DNA from 2 places in the Ructibacterium sp. SJQ-7 genome. Region 2 is predicted to be linked to the other one. Evidence: a T-box and tRNA genes for the amino acid it is inferred to sense, from the RefSeq annotation. Region 2 holds a T-box; the other holds one or more tRNA genes.
What was found. A T-box is a leader RNA that pairs with one kind of tRNA and senses whether it is charged. The one in region 2 lies ahead of pheS (phenylalanine--tRNA ligase subunit alpha), so its partner is inferred to be a tRNA-Phe.
Positions count from the first base shown of each region.

Region 1: it has a tRNA-Phe gene. The T-box ahead of pheS (phenylalanine--tRNA ligase subunit alpha) is inferred to sense a tRNA for this amino acid. The anticodon was not compared.

Region 1 is NZ_CP195193.1:1,915,519-1,924,816, reverse strand. Features, by position in the region: gene guaB (IMP dehydrogenase) at 1-644, opposite strand, end outside; gene dusB (tRNA dihydrouridine synthase DusB) at 737-1,699, opposite strand; gene ACSAMO_RS08300 (transglutaminase domain-containing protein) at 2,070-3,269, opposite strand; tRNA gene ACSAMO_RS08295 (tRNA-Cys) at 3,353-3,427, opposite strand; tRNA gene ACSAMO_RS08290 (tRNA-Gly) at 3,480-3,554, opposite strand; tRNA gene ACSAMO_RS08285 (tRNA-Phe) at 3,583-3,658, opposite strand; tRNA gene ACSAMO_RS08280 (tRNA-Asp) at 3,662-3,738, opposite strand; tRNA gene ACSAMO_RS08275 (tRNA-Val) at 3,767-3,842, opposite strand; gene ACSAMO_RS08270 (substrate-binding domain-containing protein) at 4,051-5,106, shown strand; gene ACSAMO_RS08265 (bifunctional diguanylate cyclase/phosphodiesterase) at 5,234-7,450, shown strand; gene ACSAMO_RS08260 (glycoside hydrolase family 3 protein) at 7,498-8,568, opposite strand; gene ACSAMO_RS08255 (glycoside hydrolase family 43 protein) at 8,579-9,298, opposite strand, start outside.
Region 2 is NZ_CP195193.1:2,540,306-2,549,603, forward strand. Features, by position in the region: gene ACSAMO_RS11050 (glutamate-5-semialdehyde dehydrogenase) at 1-73, shown strand, start outside; gene ACSAMO_RS11055 (HAD family hydrolase) at 70-690, shown strand; gene htpG (molecular chaperone HtpG) at 738-2,618, opposite strand; gene ACSAMO_RS11065 (biotin--[acetyl-CoA-carboxylase] ligase) at 2,753-3,709, opposite strand; T-box leader at 3,835-4,070, shown strand; gene pheS (phenylalanine--tRNA ligase subunit alpha) at 4,113-5,132, shown strand; gene pheT (phenylalanine--tRNA ligase subunit beta) at 5,167-7,548, shown strand; gene ACSAMO_RS11080 (rhamnogalacturonan acetylesterase) at 7,819-8,916, opposite strand; gene ACSAMO_RS11085 (fructose-1,6-bisphosphatase) at 8,938-9,298, opposite strand, start outside.

The sequences.
Region 1 (9,298 bases), 620 kb from region 2:
TTCTTATCTCTTGCAGAATTCGGATAACGGATAGCTTTTTCAATATCCTTTATTGTAATAAGTCCTTTTAAGTGATTTTTCTCATCAACTATCGGCAACTTCTCAATCTTGTGCTTTGAAAGAATTTTCTGTGCCTCTGAAAGAGTTGTTCCGACAGGAGCAGTTATAAGATTTTCGCTTGTCATAGCGTCTTTAATTTTCTTTGCAAAATCTGTTTCAAATCTCAAGTCACGGTTTGTAATTATACCGATAAGCACGTTATTGTCATCACAAATCGGAACACCTGAAATTTTATATTTACCCATAAGCTCATCTGCGTCTTTTAGCGTATGGTTTTCAGAAAGACTGAACGGATTGGCTATAACGCCGTTCTCACTTCTCTTTACTTTATCAACTTCCGCAGCCTGCTGTTCAATCGTCATATTCTTATGAATTATTCCGATTCCGCCCTCTCGTGCGATTGCAATAGCCATTGACGACTCTGTAACAGTATCCATTGCCGAACTCATCAGCGGTATGTTAAGCGTTATGTTTTTAGTTAGTTTTGTTGTTAAGTCAACTTCGTTAGGTGTAAAATCAGATGCTTGCGGTACAAGTAATACATCATCAAATGTAAGACCTTCCTTAGAAAATTTTTCTTCCATTCTTATAACTCCTCTCATTAGTATTAATTTTATTAATTATAACAAATTTTGCGGTTTTTTTCAAGACCTTTTTTACGTCATTTTAAAGTTTATTATAATTGATTAATATAGTCTGTAAGGCATATTCGCATTGTGGCAATATCACTAATTTTGAAAACTTCGCCCTTTAATCTCGACGAACCCGCAAGTCCCTTGATATACCATGCAATATGCTTTCTCGCCTCTTTTATTCCGCGGCTTTCGCCCTTTTCTTCAACAAGTATTTCAATATGTTCCAACGCTTGTGCAAGTCTGTCCTGAGGAGTCGGTTCAAAGTTCACTTTGCCGTTTTTCAGATATTCGTTTACCTGTCTGAATATAAACGGATTTCCCTCACAGCCTCTGCCTATCATAACCGCGTCACAACCCGTCATATCAATCATTCTTTTCGCATCCTCGGCACATTTTATATCGCCGTTGCCGATTACCGGAATTGAAACCGATTCTTTTACTTTCTTTATTATATCCCAATCCGCCGTTCCGCTGTAAAACTCTGCCCTCGTTCTGCCGTGTATCGCAATCGCCGCCGCTCCGCCTTGTTCTATAATCTTTGCAACTTCAACTGCATTTATACTGTCATCGTCCCAACCTTTACGAATTTTTACCGTCACAGGCACAGGCGACGCGGAAGAAACTTTATGCACTATCTCGCCTATTTTTTCGGGTGTCTTAAGCAATGCGCTGCCGTCACCGTTATTTACGATTTTCGGTGTGGGACAGCCCATATTTATATCTATTATATCAGGTTTTACCGCCATAACTTTCGGTATCACTTCCGCCATTATATCAGCGTCAGAGCCGAATATTTGTATCGCACAAGGACGTTCTTCGTCATCTATCCGCATTAAATCGGCGGTTTTTTTATCGTTGTAGTACAGTCCTTTCGCACTCACCATTTCCGAATACACAAGTCCTGCACCGTATCTTCGGCATATTTTTCTGAAAGGTAAATCAGTTACTCCCGCCATCGGTGCAAGAAATACGTTGTTTTCTGTTTCAAAATTTCCTATTTTCATTGTTTCGCCTTTTATTTTTCCCTTTGTTTTTGATTATATCCAAAACAGACAAGCCTGTGTTGTGTTTTTGGCTTGCCTGCTGTTGTGTTGCCACCACTCTGTCACTTCGTGACACCTCTCCTCAAGGAGAGGCTTTTCGTACGGCTCCCATTGAGGGGAGCCGGCGGCGTAGCCGTCTGTGGGGTGGCTTTACCTTGCCTTTCGATTTGCCACCACTCCGTCACTTCGTGACATCTCTCCTCAAGGAGAGGCTTTCGTATGGCTCCCATTGAGGGGAGCTGGCGGCGTAGCCGTCTGTGGGGTGGCTCTTTTCTCTCTTACCTATTATCTGCTACTCGGGCGACCGATGATCGCCACTACGAACGTTAAATTATCTTCTTTTTGAGTATTCCAATATTTTATGATTATTTGAGAAGAACTGCAAATTTGCGTCAAAATACAAATGTGAAACTTCGCCCTTATTCATTTCACCGTTTTCGATTTTATTTGCACAATCCCATGTTGTATCGACAATCATCCATCTGCCGTCAACGTATACTTCATTCCATGCATGATTTTGTTCGTCGGTTGCAATACTTGTATCTGTCCACGCGGTATCATTACCAACACCAAGTGCGTATCCCGACACGACATTACACGGTATATCAATACTTCTGCACAACGACGCCATAAGCGTTGCAAAACCAAGACACACTGCCTTACGGCTCTTTACTATATCCGTTGCGTAATACGGCGGTGCCTCGTCACTTGCCAGGCTGTCAACGTCATAATACATATAAGAACATATCCAATCGTGCAACGCAAGCACTTTTTCATAGTCGGTCGTTTTATCCGCCGTAAGCTGTTCGGCGATAGAGATTATACTGTCACTGTTTGATTGTATAGACGCGGTGTATTTAAGTGCCTCTTTAATTGACTTATCCTTTTCATACATCGCCTTATTATGTTCAAACACAGGTGACTGTTCGATAACCCAACCGCCGTTGCCGTCACGCACAAGTTTTACATAATTATACACCCAGCTTTCAAACTGTCCGTAAGGCTTATCACCGGTATACACGTCAACACCGACAGATGAGCCGTTCGTTTTCGGAATTGATATTGTTTTATTGAAACTATTTTCGGAATTTGCCGTAATCGAAACCTGTTCAAGCGTTTCACCGTTTTCATCGATAAATGCCGCAATCAAATTTGATTTACTTCTTGAGCCGACAATTCCGAATATCTGTATTCTGTCATAATCCGCAATCATAGAAATATTTTCGTTCGGATAAAACGAAAGCATAGGACTGTTCTGTATATACGCATTGACCGCCACATCTGACGGATCAATAGGTAAATCCTCCTGTTTTATCATTGCCATAAGCTCGGACGGTGTAGGAATATAATCCGTCACCCTCGAAAGCCGTTCGGACAATGCCGAAACTGACTCCGTAACCTCCGGACAATTTTCTTTAAGATACGGAACATAACTTCCGAAATTCAAGAAAAAGTCTGTCTGCGAATTAATCACGGCTATTCCTATTGCTAATATCAAAAGTATGGCAAAAAATTTCTTTATCTTTTTCATATCATACCACCATACCAAAATCAAATTTTATATAAAAAATGCTGCGACCTAAGTATATTCTTAAGCCGCAGCATCTTCCTTATTGGAGGCGCCACCCAGATTTGAACTGGGGAATAAAGGTTTTGCAGACCTCTGCCTTACCACTTGGCTATGGCGCCGGATACAAATAACAAAAGACGCATATTTTTGCGTCTTTTGTCTTGTAGTAAATGGAGCGGAAGACGAGATTCGAACTCGCGACGTTCACCTTGGCAAGGTGACGCTCTACCACTGAGCCACTCCCGCATTTTTCACAATTCATAGAATTGTGAAGTGGTGCCTTCGGGTGGAATCGAACCGCCGACACAGGGATTTTCAGTCCCTTGCTCTACCGACTGAGCTACAAAGGCATATGGCGACCCGGATGAGGCTCGAACTCACGACCTCCAGCGTGACAGGCTGGCGTTCTAACCAACTGAACTACCGGGCCATAACACTTTATTTTCATAAAGTGTATTTGGTGGGAGTTACAGGGCTCGAACCTGTGACATCCTGCTTGTAAGGCAGACGCTCTCCCAGCTGAGCTAAACTCCCATTTGCGCTGACCTGTTGTGTCGGCCAACAACATTGACTATTATAGCAGACCTTTTTTACTTTGTCAACACTTTTTTTAAAAAAATTTTTATTTTTTTAAAAAAGATTTTTTTGGGTTATTTTTGACTGATATTTATATTTATTTTTATGTTTTTATGGTGTATAATATTACTAATATAAAATGTATAACTTAGAGGAGGAAACACTTATGAAGAAATATATAAAAAAGTTAATTTCAATTCCCTCTATATTGGCGATAAGCATTTCATTGCTTACTGCGTGTTCTGTTCCGCAGAGCGAATCGACTCCTTCTCCTTCGGAGAAATCAGCAAATGAAACTGTCTATGCTTTTGTCGGAAAAGATATACAAAATCCGTATAGCCAAAAAGTTTTTGAGGGTTTTGAAAGCGCCTGCAACGAAATAGGTATTGAAGCGATATACAAAGCGCCTACTTCCGCAACTGCCGACAAACAAATTGAAATTATAAACGAACTTATGGACAATAACGTAGACGGAATTGCCATTTCCGCCAACGATACCGACGCACTTGAGCCTGCACTTACCGAGGCTCTGAATTCAGGCATTGAAGTAATATCGGTTGACTCACCCGTAAATTCAACTTCACGAAAAACACATATTCAACAAGCCGATCCGGAAGTACTCGGACGAAATTTTATGAAGAGTGCGTATGACGTTTCAAACGGTGAAGGGGGTTTTGCGATTTTAACTTCCACAGGCAGTGCACCAAATCAAAATCAATGGATACGCTATCTAAAGCTCGAAATGGACGAAAATCCCGAAAAATACAGCAATATGCCTCTTATCGAAATAGCTTACGGCGATGATGATGCAACCAAATCTTACACGGAAACACAATATCTTTTGCAAAATGACGCTATTAAAACTATTATCGTTCCTACGACAATAGGCTTGAGTTCCGCCGCCAAAGCACTTGAAAAATCCGGTAAGGATGTAAATCTTATAGGACTTGGTTTTCCGAGTGAATTATCCGAATACATAAAAGACGGAACGTGCGACAGATTGTACATATGGAATACGACCGATCTCGGCTACCTTACCGCCTACACGCTTAAAGCCCTTGACGAAAATGAAATAACAGGCAGCATAGGTGAAACATTTACCGCCGGTTCACTCGGCGAAAAGACAATCACCGCTGACAAGGACAATGCAAGCGAAATAATACTCGGCGACCCGATTATGTTTGACCGCACAAACATCGACTCATTATCGGATATATATTAGTGTAAAATCTCCAAAAAAACACATTTATATGTGTTTTTTTATTTGAAATTATTGCACTGTTCTGCCTATTATGATAATATAATTATATAATTATTCATATTTTCTTTTTTGGGGAGGCACAGAATATATGTATAAAAAAACAATATCAAAAAGATTGAGACTTCCAATTGCCCTGCTTGTCACTATGGCTATTGTTATAATCAGCTATGCCAGTTATATTACCTATGCGGCAAATCAACGAACGATTTCTACTCTTTCTGAAATTTCACACCAAAATCAGACTATTTTCAGTCTTGAACTCGGAAGAGATGCAAAAATCATAGAAAATGCGGCATCTTATATAGAAAAATTGGGTTATGCCTCTTTTGACGATATTCTTACATTTTTAAAGCATAGCCAAATCGATGATCAACAGCATCTTTTAGGAATTATAACACCTGACGGCAAGCTTACCGACATAAACGGAGTCGAAATCGACTTATCGCAATTTCCTAATACAAAAGAGGCTTTTAACAGCGAAGAAACTAAATTCTTTTGCGATTCATATAATGATTTTACATTTCTTGTATGCACTACACCCATAAGAATAGACGGCGAAAATAAATTCGTAATTTTCTCTACATATCTGACTTCCCGATATGCAGATTCAATTTCAACGCCTACATTTGAAAACAAAGGATATTCTTACGTCATTGACAGTGACGGAAAAAGAATTGTCGGTTCATCTCATAACGGTTCATTCGGATTGACATTCGACAATCTGTTTGATGAAATGAGTCAAGCGTCAAGCAAAAATGACAGTGCCATACAGCAAATGCAAGCCGATTTAAAAGAAGGTAAATCAGACGGAATAATAATGCTTAACGGCATTGAAAAATACATTTATTATACACCGCTTAATATAAACGACTGGTACATACTTACCGTTGTGCCAAAAAACGTTGTGACAAAGTACACAACTCAAATTCTTATATGCTGTTACCTGTTCATCGTATTTTGCTCAATCGTATTTTTCTACCTATTGCATATGGCAATCAAAGCAAAAACCACCGGTCAAAAGCAGCTTGAGGAAATGGCTTACGTTGACAGTCTTACAGGCGGTATGTCATATACAAAATTTGTTTTTGAGGCTGAGAAAACACTGAAAGACAATCCCGATGAAAATTATGCTTTAATTAACCTTGATATAAACAATTTCCAATATATCAATGACTTTTTCGGTGATGACGAAGGCGACAGAGCTTTAAAATTTTTGTGGTCTGCCATTTATAAGCGACTTGAGCCAAAAGAATTGTGTTCAAGAATTTTTGACGACCACTTTGTCGCATTAATCACATACGACAATACTAAGTCGTTAGATAACGCTTGCGCAGATTTCTTTAACTCGCTTAAATTATACAGTCCGGCAGGCGGTGTATATAATATGACGGTATCTGTCGGAATTTATCTTGTGGATGACAGAGATATGAAGATAAATTCAATGCTTAATCGTGCAAGAATAACACAAAAGCATTTGAAAGGACAGTCCTCACAATCGCAATATGCAATATATTCTTCAAAGCAACGTAATGATATTATGATGCAGAAAACGATTGAAAACGGCTTTGAGGATGCTATTAAAAACAAAGAATTTAAGGTTTATTTCCAACCTAAATTCAATATTAACGCAAACAAATTTGACGGTGCAGAAGCTCTTGTACGTTGGCAAAAACCTGACGGAACAATAATTTCACCGGGTATGTTTATACCGCTGTTTGAAAAGAACGGCGATATTATTAAGCTTGACAAATATGTACTTGAAGAAACTTGTGCCAAAATCAGAAAATGGCTTGATCTGGGCTATGACGTTTCGCCAATATCGGTAAACGTATCGCTCTTGCAGTTATTGGACGAAAACTTTGTTGAGGATCATATCAAGACGGTTGAAAAGTACGGAATACCGCTAAATCTGATTGAAATTGAATTTACCGAAAGTATTCTTGCAGAAAACGAAAGCTTACTTATTTCGCTTACAAAGCAATGTAAAAAGCATGGAATTAAAGTTTTGCTTGATGACTTCGGCAGCGGATATTCTTCACTTAATATGCTTAATCTTCTGCCTTGCGACATAGTTAAACTTGACAAACGTTTTGTCGATAAACTCGAAACAGACGACAAGTCAAAAGCTATTGTATCGAGTGCAATATCGCTTGCACATACACTTCAAATGTCGGTTACGGCAGAGGGTGTTGAAACAAAAAATCAATACGATTTGTTGAAAGAAATGCATTGCGATAAAATTCAAGGGTTCTATTGTGCAAAGCCAATGCCTGAGGACGATTACGAAAACCTAATCAAAGGCTGATAAATTACAGACATTATAAAAGGCTGTCGATTGCGACAGCCTTTATTTTATATTTGCCCTTTCATCTTAAGCACTCGCTCTACTGCACTGTTTAGTGTCTCTTCGCTGATTTCACCGCATTTAACCGCGTTTAAAATCTGATTATAACCTGTTTGATAATCGGTCGTTATAAGTAAGTCATTACCCGCATTTACCGCTTTAACGTACACATTCTCCATATCTGCGACTGCGCCCATAGCAATGTCGTCTGTCATTATAACACCGTCAAAACCGCACTCATCTCTAAGCATATTGTGAATTGTCGGTGAAAGTGACGCGGGGTTTTCACTGTCAAGTGCATTGACCGTATTATGTGCCACAAGCACACAGCTTGCACCCGCCTCAATTCCGGCTTTAAACGGAAGCAAATCGTTTTCGCGTATGCTCTCGGCAGTTTTGTCGTCATAAACAGTGCCTTGATGACTGTCACCGCCTACACCGCCATATCCCGGAAAATGCTTTAATACGCTCATAATTCCTGCGTTATTCATTGCCGTTACCGTCTTTGAAACGAAATCAGCCGTAACTTCCGCATTTTGTCCAAGACTTCTGTCATACATATAATCAGACGGATTTGTCGAAACGTCCGCAACAGGCGCAAGGTTCATATTAACTCCCAAGCTCAAAAGGAGTTCCGATTTTTCCGTTGCATTTTCAACTACTGCGTCCATTCCGCCCTCATTGTAAATCTCTTGCGGCGACTTGAATTTTTCGGGTGCAAGATTAGGGTTTGAACTTACTCTTACAACCGTTCCTCCCTCCTCGTCCGCACCGATTATAAGCGGTATGTCGCTTTTATCTTGATAACTCTGTATTTTTTCTTTTACTTCGTCTTTTGTAAGTCCCTCAAAGTCACGTCCGAACATCAATATTCCGCCCGGTTTTATACTCATTAAATCATCTGTTTGTTCGTCATCAACGCAACGCACAAACAGAATTTGTCCGACTTTTTCTTCAAGGCTCATTGTATCTATGAGCGTCGGCTGTTCTGTATCAGATACTTCGTTCTTCACACCGCCGCAGGACGCAAGCATTGCACACATTGCAATACTTATAATTATAGATATTGTTTTTTTCATCACTTTTCCCCTATTTCACATACAACATTCCGTTTTTATCCTCAAGTTCAAAATACGCAGGACGTTCAAGCGGATGCTTGTTCGGCGAATGTAACAATAACAGTAATTTGTCATCAAACGTTTTGAAAATCATACCGTGTCCGCCGTCTTTTTTAAACAGCAGTTCGTCACGTTGTACCCAATTACCGTCTATGTCGCCGTTATCCGACACTGCAATAGCCTCTGTATATCCTTCTTCGCCCATACTTGACCATAGCAAAAGTAATGTACCGTCAGCACATCTGTACGGAAACGGACCGTCCGTAACGTATATACCTTTGTTTTTCTGTGCCTCGGCAATCCAGCTCGCCTCACTCGCTTTAAACAACAAAATCGGTTCACCGACTGCTCTTTTTAAATCTGCACTCATTTCAATCGCACACATTTCACCGTCATTTACCTGTACCCATTCATGGCAAAAAATCATATACGGCTTACCGCTTTTGCTTATGTATAACGTGCCGTCAAGCGATTCCCAATCCGGCGGTGTAATTGTACCCTCACTGTGTACCGTAAATTTGCCGTCCGGCTTGTCTGCCTTTAATACCATAGTTCCGCGGCATCTGTCCGCCGATTTGAATGACGCAAACATATAGAATGCGCCGTTGTACGCATAAACTTCAGGCGCCCAATAATGTCTGTCCGCCCAAAAATCTGCAGTTCGCGTAAATATCTCTTTTGGTTCAGACCA
Region 2 (9,298 bases):
AGGTCCAATGGGACTTGAGGCATTGACTTCTATTAAATATATAATTTACGGTGACGGTCAGATAAGAGAATGATAGAGTGGATATTTTTCGATGTCGGTTCAACGCTTGTTGACGAAAGCAAGGCGTGGGAAAAACGCGTCAGCGATACGGTAAAAGGGAGCAACATAAGCGTAAGCGAGTTTTATAAATTAATGGACGACTGTGCTTTGAAAAATTTAATTCCGTATGATGACGCTGTTATTATATCGGGATTGAATAGGGCAGAATGGCACAGTGAGCTTGAAATGCCTTATGAATATTCTGAAAATGTTTTGTCACAACTGTATGGTAAGTACAAAATCGGAGTTATAGCCAATCAGCCGTTGGGGACACAAAAACGCCTTGAAAAGTACGGCTTGGCAAAGTATATCAGCCTTGTCATATCCTCTGCGGAGGAGGGTGTATCAAAACCCGATATAAGACTTTTTCAAAAAGCACTTGAGAAAGCCGACTGTAAAGGTGAAAATGCTGTGATGGTCGGTGACAGGGTGGATAATGACGTTGCACCGGCTAAAAAGTTGGGTATGAAAACCGTATGCGTAAAACAGGGTATTCACAAGTTAAACACACCTAAAAATGAATTTGAAGTGCCGGATTATACTGTGGATACAATAGAAGAATTATTAAACATATTAAAAGAGGGACACTAAACTGAAATTTAGTGTCCCTCTTTGACGATGGAAGAAAAAACTGTTAATTAAAACAGTTTTTCAAGCAATTTATTGGAGCGTTCGATAAACTTTGTCATTTGTTCTGCCGGCAAAGGACTGTGGCTTATTTTCGCTAAGTCGTAAACATGGTCAATAACAAGATTTGCGTCCTCGTCATTTAATGTATCTATTTTCTTGATAAGTGAGTTGTTTGAATTTAGTACAAGTGTAAATTCATCGTGGAACATATCAGCCATACCTGCCATTTGCTGACCGTAAGCCTTATACATCTCCTGCATACGTCTTGACTGCTCACCAAGCAAAATTACGGCAGGGATTGAATCGTCTTTAAGTGACTGCACTTCGATTTTCAATGTATCGTCCTTGATTTCATTCTTGAACTTTTCAATCAACTTTTCTTCTTGTTCTTTAGTTGAATCGTCTTTTTCTGTGTTGTCCGAAATGTCATTTATGGCGGAATCAATACGTTTGAATTTAACACCGGGCTGTTTCATTTCAACAAGTGAAATAAAATGTGTATCCATCATTGACGGAAGTACAACGGCATTAAGTCCTTGATTTTTGAACATATTGATATACTGCGATTGAGTTTGCGGATCAGAAACGTAATAAACGTCTTTTTCTTCCTTGCCGTCAAGGTATTCGTCCAACGTCAAATATTTACCGTCAATATCCTTATAAATAATTACATCCTTAACTTTTTCATAGAACTTTTCATCTCTTAAACAGCCGTATTTAATGAATATATTGATATAATCCCAATACTTTTCATAGTTTTCACGTTCGTTATTATAAATACTTGTAAGCTTGTCCGCAACTTTCTTTGTAATATGTGAAGAAATTTTCTTAACATAACCGTCATTCTGCAAGAAACTTCGTGATACGTTAAGCGGCAAGTCAGGACAGTCGATAACACCCTTCAAAAGCATTAGAAATTCGGGAATAACTTCCTTTACGTTGTCGGCAACAAATACTTGATTGTTGTATAACTTTATCTGTCCCTCTTGACCTGCAAATTCATGATTGATTTTAGGGAAGTACAAAATACCTTTTAAGTTGAACGGATAGTCTACGTTAAGGTGAATCCAGAAAAGCGGTTCGTTGAAGTCCATAAATACGTTTCTGTAAAATTCCTTGTATTCTTCGTCTGTACACTCCGACGGCTTTTTCATCCAAAGCGGTGTTGTGTTGTTGATAGGCTTTGGCTCTGACGGTGTATCGTCCTCGTGTTCATGATCATGATCGTGACCGCAGTCGCAGTGATCTTCGTGTTTGTCCTCAGGAACTTCAACATATATTTCAATAGGTAGGAATGCACAATACTTATGAAGAATTTGACGGATTTTGCTTTCTTCAAGAAATTCTTCCGAATCTTCGGCGATGTTAAGAGTTATTGAAGTACCTCTTTCTGTTCTGTCACCGTCTGTTAAGTCAAATTCCATACTTCCGTCACAAGTCCATTTTGCGGCCTTTGCACCGTCTTGATATGAAAGCGAATCAATTTCAACACTGTCGGCAACCATAAACGCACTGTAAAAACCAAGTCCGAAATGACCGATAATTTGAGAACCTTTGTCGTCCTCCTCTTTGTACTTTGAAAGGAAGTCGCTTGCACCCGAAAATGCTATTTGATTGATGTACTTGTCGATTTCTTCGGCAGTCATGCCGATACCGTTATCACTGATGACAAGCTTTTTAGCGTCCTTAAATATTGATACGGTAACTTTGAATTTTTCGTTTTCGTCAATTTGAGCTTCACCGATACTTGCAAGTTTCTTTAATTTTGTGACCGCGTCACAACCGTTTGAAACAAGTTCTCTAAGGAAAATATCCTTATCGGAATAAAGCCATTTTTTTATAATAGGGAAAAGATTTTCACTGTCAACTGAAATATTACCTTTTGCCATATAAATCACTCCTTGAAGTTTAATTAATTTACATAATATATATTAATACTCAAAGTAAGATTTGTCAATACAAAATTAGCACTCAACAGATGTGAGTGCTAACAATTTACAATTTATTCATAATATATCCGATTTTAGATGTAACCGTAGATACCTCTGACCGAAACTTCACCGGAAGTGACGTGAATAATACCGTTTTCGGTTTGTACGGCGAGTGAGCCGTTTTCGTCAACGTCAACAGCAGTTCCGCGAACCGTTTCGTTTTTGAAAATGACGTTTACTTCTCTGCCGAGCGTGACGCAACACTTTTTGTATTCATCAAGAATTGCATTGAGTCCACCGTCGAGAAACTTCTTATAATAATATTCAAATTCGTTTAACAATTTTGCGATTAATTCGTTTCGCACATATTTGTGACCGCTTTCGATAAACATCGAAGTAGCCTTGTCGGCAATGTCGGCATCGAATGATTCTGTGTTTACATTTACACCGATACCGCATACAACGTAGTTGACCATATTTATTTCAGCAGACATTTCGGTTAGAATACCGCAGATTTTTTTACCGTTAATAACAATGTCGTTAGGCCATTTAATCATTGAATTAAGACCGATAGCCTTGCAGACGGCAAGACCTGCGACAAGCGTTATTTGCGAAACTTCAAGCGGGGAGATTTCGGGCTTTAAAAGGATTGAATGCCAAATGCCTATCCCTCTTGGAGAAGTCCAACCGCGTCCGCGACTGCCTTTGCCGTGCGTTTGCACTTCGGCGATAAATACACTGCCGTCAGGCGAGGAATTGCTTTCCTTTGCACGATTGTTTGTCGTGTCGGTTTCATCATATATAAATAAGTTGTGACCGATAAAATCGGTGGTAAGTCCGCTTTTGATACCGCTTTCGGTTATGATGTCGGGCGAGGAAATAAGGCGGTAGCCTTTGTTCGTGACCGATTCGATTTTGTAACCGCTTTCGCGTAATGATTTAATGTGTTTCCATATTGCCGTTCGCGAAACATTCAACATTTCGCTTATGCGTTCGCCTGAAATATATCCGTCTGCATTTTTTAATATATCTAAAATTTCTTCTTTCAATTCAAATCAACCCTTTCGGGATAAATTATATAATTTTTTGGCAAAAAAATCAATCCTTTTAAATAATTTTGTGTTATTGATTGACAAAATAAAAAAAAGGTGATATAATACTTTATTATTGAATATTAAAAGCAATGATGGAACAAAGTAAGGTATATACCGCCTAAAGAGAGTATCGGTTATTGAGCTGTGAGCCGATACGGTAAGGATTTATTTGAAATTTCATTCCGGAGCTGCATAGGTGAAAGTGGTTTGCAAGTAGTCTGTGACGGGTAGTGCCGTTATACATAATTGAGTGCCGATATTTTATCGGAAGTCGGGTGGTACCGCGGAGTTTGAATTTACACACTTCGTCCCTTATGGGACGGAGTGTTTTTTAATTTATATTGAAAGGAATTTTGAAATGAGAGAAAAGTTAGAAGAAATCAAAAAAAATGCCCTTGATGTACTTCAAAAAGCAACTGACATTGATGCTCTTGAAGAAGCAAGAATAAAGTTTCTCGGTAAAAAGGGTGAACTTACTGCCGTACTAAAAGGTATGGGACAGTTAAGCAAAGAAGAAAGACCGCAAATCGGTGCGCTTGCAAACGAAATTCGCGGTGTAATCGAAAACCATATAGATACGAAGAAAGCGGAAATTTCAGAAAAGCTTGAAGAAATCAAGCTAAAGAGCGAAGTAATCGACGTTACAATGCCGGGTAAGGCACAAAAAACAGGTAAACTTCATCCGCTTACAAAAGTAATGAACAACATTAAAGACACATTTATCGGAATGGGTTTTGAAATCGCAGAAGGTCCGGAAGTTGAGCTTGACTACTACAACTTTGAAGCGCTTAACATTCCACCGAATCACCCTGCACGTGATACTCAGGACACATTCTATATAAACGAAAATACGGTTTTGAGAACACAAACTTCACCTATCCAAGTTCGTGTTATGGAAAAGAAGAAACCGCCTATCAGAATTATAGCACCCGGAAGAGTTTACAGAAGTGATGCGGTTGACGCGACTCACTCACCTGTATTCCACCAAATCGAAGGACTGGTAGTTGATAAAGGTGTTACAATGGCAGATTTAAAGGGTACTCTTGAAATGTTTATCCACCGTCTTTACGGCGAAAATACAAAAGTACGTTTCAGACCTCACCATTTCCCGTTTACAGAGCCGTCAGCCGAAGTTGACGTTTCGTGTTTCGCTTGCGGCGGTAAAGGCTGCAGCGTATGTAAAGGCGAGGGCTGGATTGAAGTTTTGGGCTGCGGTATGGTACACCCTAAGGTACTTGCAAACTGCGGTATTGACCCTGAAGTATATTCGGGATTTGCTTTCGGTATCGGTCTTGAAAGAATTGCAATGGGTAAGTATGATATTAACGACCTTAGACTTTTCTTTGAAAATGATTTGAGATTCTTAGACCAGTTTTAATATATTATTCGGAAATTGAAAGGAATGAAATATAATGAATTTACCTATGAGTTGGCTTAATGACTATATGGATATAGACGTTACGCCGAAAGAATATTCAGACAGACTTACAATGACAGGCTCTAAAGTTGAGGGTTGGGAGAATATGGGCGAATCTGTTCAGAATGTAGTTGCGGGTAAGGTGCTTACCTGTGAAGATCACCCTGACAGTGACCATCTTCATGTGTGTACGGTTGACGCGGGAACAGGCGAGATTTTGCAGATTGTCTGCGGTGCGCCGAATGTAAAAGCAGGTATAATCGTTCCCGTTGCACTTGTCGGTGCGGTACTTCCTGACGGAAAAATTAAAAAAGGCAAGCTTAGAGGCGTTGAATCTTACGGTATGCTTTGCTCACACGATGAACTTGGTATAACAGAGGATATGCTTGGTTATGAACCTGAATACGGTATTCTTATTCTTCCGGACGATACAAAAATCGGTACGGATATTAAGGATATATTCGGTATGAATGAAACTGTCGTTGAATTTGAAATCACTTCAAACAGACCTGATTGTTTCAGCATAATCGGTCTTGCACGTGAAACAGCGGCGTCATTTAATAAAAAGTTCACTATTCCTGAAGTTAAGTTTAACGAAAACAGTGAAAATATCGCCGATACAATCAGCGTTGATGTACAGGACAAGGATAAGTGTAAGAGATACTGTGCAAGAATGGTTAAAAACGTTAAAATCGGCCCGTCACCGAGTTGGATGCAGGAAAGACTTCGTGCGTGCGGTGTAAGACCTATCAACAATATTGTCGATATAACAAACTATGTACTTCTTGAATACGGTCAGCCTATGCACGCATTTGATTTGAGAGATTTACAGGATAACAAAATTATCGTAAGACGTGCAAATGACGGTGAAGTTATAAAGACTCTTGATGAACAGGACAGAACACTTACTTCAAACGACCTTGTAATCGCAGACGGCGGCAGAGCTGTTGCTATTGCAGGTGTTATGGGCGGATTTAACAGTGAAGTTAAGGATGATACAACAACTGTTATTTTTGAATCGGCTACATTTGACGGTGCGTCTGTAAGACTTACAGCACAAAGTGTCGGTCTTAGAACAGAATCATCATCAAGATATGAAAAGGGACTTGACTATAACAATACAGTTCCTGCCGTTGAAAGAGCGTGTCAGCTTGTAGAAAAACTTGGCTGTGGTGAAAATGTCGGCGGAATGATTGACGTTATGGGTAACGTAACAGATATGCAGCCGCTTGCTTTCAGACCTGATAAAATTAATGCGTTCCTTGGAACAGACATTCCGACAGAGGATATGGTTAAGTATTTTGACGCACTTGAAATCAAGGTTGACCTTGACAAGATGACTGTAACTCCTCCGTCATTCAGACCTGACCTTGAAGGTGAGGCGGATATTGCGGAAGAAGTTGCACGTTTCTACGGTTACGATAAAATACCTGTAACACTTCTTTCGGGCGAGGCTACTTGCGGAATGAAAACAGAACGTCAGCAGATACAGGACAGAGTGAACGAACTTCTTACAGCACAAGGTATGTACGAAATTTACACATACACATTCACAAGTCCGTCAATATTCGATAAACTGAATATTCCGAAAGACAGTGAAATGAGAAACGTTGTAAAAATTACAAATCCGCTTGGCGAGGACACATCGGTAATGCGTACAACTACTATCGCAAGTATGATGGATATATTGTCAAGAAACTATAATTACAGAAATCCGTCTGCCAAGTTGTTTGAAATAGGAAAGATATTTATTCCGACAACGGACGGTGAACTTCCGAACGAACCTGTTAAAATCACAATGGGTATGTACGGCGATAACGTAGATTTCTATGACATTAAGGGTATATGCGAAACAATGTTTGCACAACTTAACGTAAAGAATGTTAAGTATGAGGCCGTAACAGATAACCCGACATTCCACCCGGGAAGATGTGCAAAGATAAGTGCCGGCAATAAGGTAATCGGCATAATCGGTGAAATTCACCCTGCAGTAAGCAGAAAATACGGAATTGAAACTCCTGTATATATTGCCGAATTGGATTTTGAAAATGTATTCCTTAATATTAAGACTGATATTAAGTTTAAGGAACTTCCTAAGTATCCTGCCGTAACTCGTGATATAGCAATGCTTGTTGATAAGACAGTTCCTGTTGCGGATATTGAAAATGTAATCAAAAAGGCATCGGGTAAAATGCTTGAAAGCTTGCAGTTGTTTGACGTTTACGAGGGTAAACAGATACCTGAGGGCAAAAAGAGCGTTGCATACAGTGCTATATACAGAAGCGCAGACAGAAGTTTGACAGGTGATGAAGTACAGAAAGTATTTGATAAGGTTGTTAAAAATCTTGAAAATCAAATCGGTGCTCAATTAAGATAAGATATAAAAAAACTGCATTTTGATTTTATTCAAAATGCAGTTTTTGTTATTTTGTAGACAAAACCGTTATGGTTTTGTATGCTTTGTTTTTTGGAGTATGAGGTGCTAACCTCATTGGAAATCATTTCTGACGACATGTGCGGCAGAAATGGCTTAAAATCTAAAGTTTCGACTGTGGAGGAACTTTAGATTTTTTCACAAAAAATACTCAAAAATTACATCGCAAGATGTGATTTTTGGGCTGGCGACATTATGACGACAGCCTCTGTATTAGATATTGGTGATGTCTTTGTCAAGGTCGGCAAGCTCGGACGCTTTCGGAATGTTGACAAGACCGATTGTTTTTAAGTGTTCGATTTCTTTTGAATTTTGCGGTTTGACACTTGAATCGTGTTTCGGCATTTCGACGTTAATCATATCTTTTTTGATTAAGTCTGCTATCGGCTGAACGTTGTTTTTAATCATTTCGTTTGCAACAAATCGTGCAACGATGTTGCCGCCGATATCGTTTGTGTGGGTGTAATCGCGGTCAGTGCCGTTGCCCCAGAAATAATCCCAAGCTTTTACCGCTCCTGCCGCCTCAAAAAATTCGGTTGTGCGTGACCACAAGTCGATAAACGGTACATTCATTTCGTCACATACGTTTTTAACTGCTGTTCTGTAATCACCGAGCAAGTTAAGAAGTGTTCCGTCCTCTTGGAATATAATTCTGTTAATTGGTGAACATATTATCGGATTTGCACCTTTTTCGCGGACAAAGTTTACAAAATATTTTAAGTTTTCCGTGTATCCGCCGAACGCGTCAAGAGTATCTATTTTTTGGTCGTTGTGACCGAACTCGATAATCAGGAAATCACCCTTTTTGATTTTGTCTTTGAATGCGGTGAAATTCACATTTTTAAAATCTTCGGTTGTAGAACCTGATTGAGCGTGGTTTTCAACCGCAATGCCCGTGTTAAAAAATTGCGGAAACATTTGACCCCAACCGCAGTATGTAGAGGCAGCGTTGTACGGATATTCGGCAGGCTGGTCTGTGACGGTTGAGTCACCGGCGATGTAAACTGTCGGAATATTGACAGGCGATACTGCGGAAAGTGCGGTAAAATCACCGTCGCACATAATATCAATTTCAACTCCGTTTACGTTTGTGTAATCTTCGTTGTTTTTGTGGTAGTCACATACGCTTACATTGAAAGTAATGTCTGAGCTTTCTCCCTTGCCAAGATTTATATCTTGTGCCATAAAACGGCGTGACTGCGAAAGTATTGTGAAAATAATATCTTCGTGTGCGGTAACTGTGACAGTTACTTCATAAGTGCCGTTGGGTACGGATGTTGAAATATGCAGTGGTTCTTTTTCGTAATTCATTTGTGGATTTCCTCTCTTTATTTAATGTGTTTTTATTTTTCCTTTTAAATATGCGTCAACAAGTGCTTTTAAGTCGGTGATTTTTTTCGATAACGATTTACCTGCGTCAGTGTCCTCAACAAGTAAACGGTTCGGAGCAAGTTCAACAACGTCAAGCGTTGAGTGAATGTCTTTTTCTTCTTTTATGGCACTTTCGATAGATTCAAATGCGTCATGCGCACTTAAAAGCAAACCGTGTGAATTGAACAGCAATGTGTAACCCGCAAGTCCTGTGACTTTCTGATATGCCTTTGAAAGACCGCCGTCTATGACTAAAAGTTTGCCGTTTGCTTTAATTGGACTTTCGCCTTTCTTGATTTTTACGGGAACGTGACCGTTTATA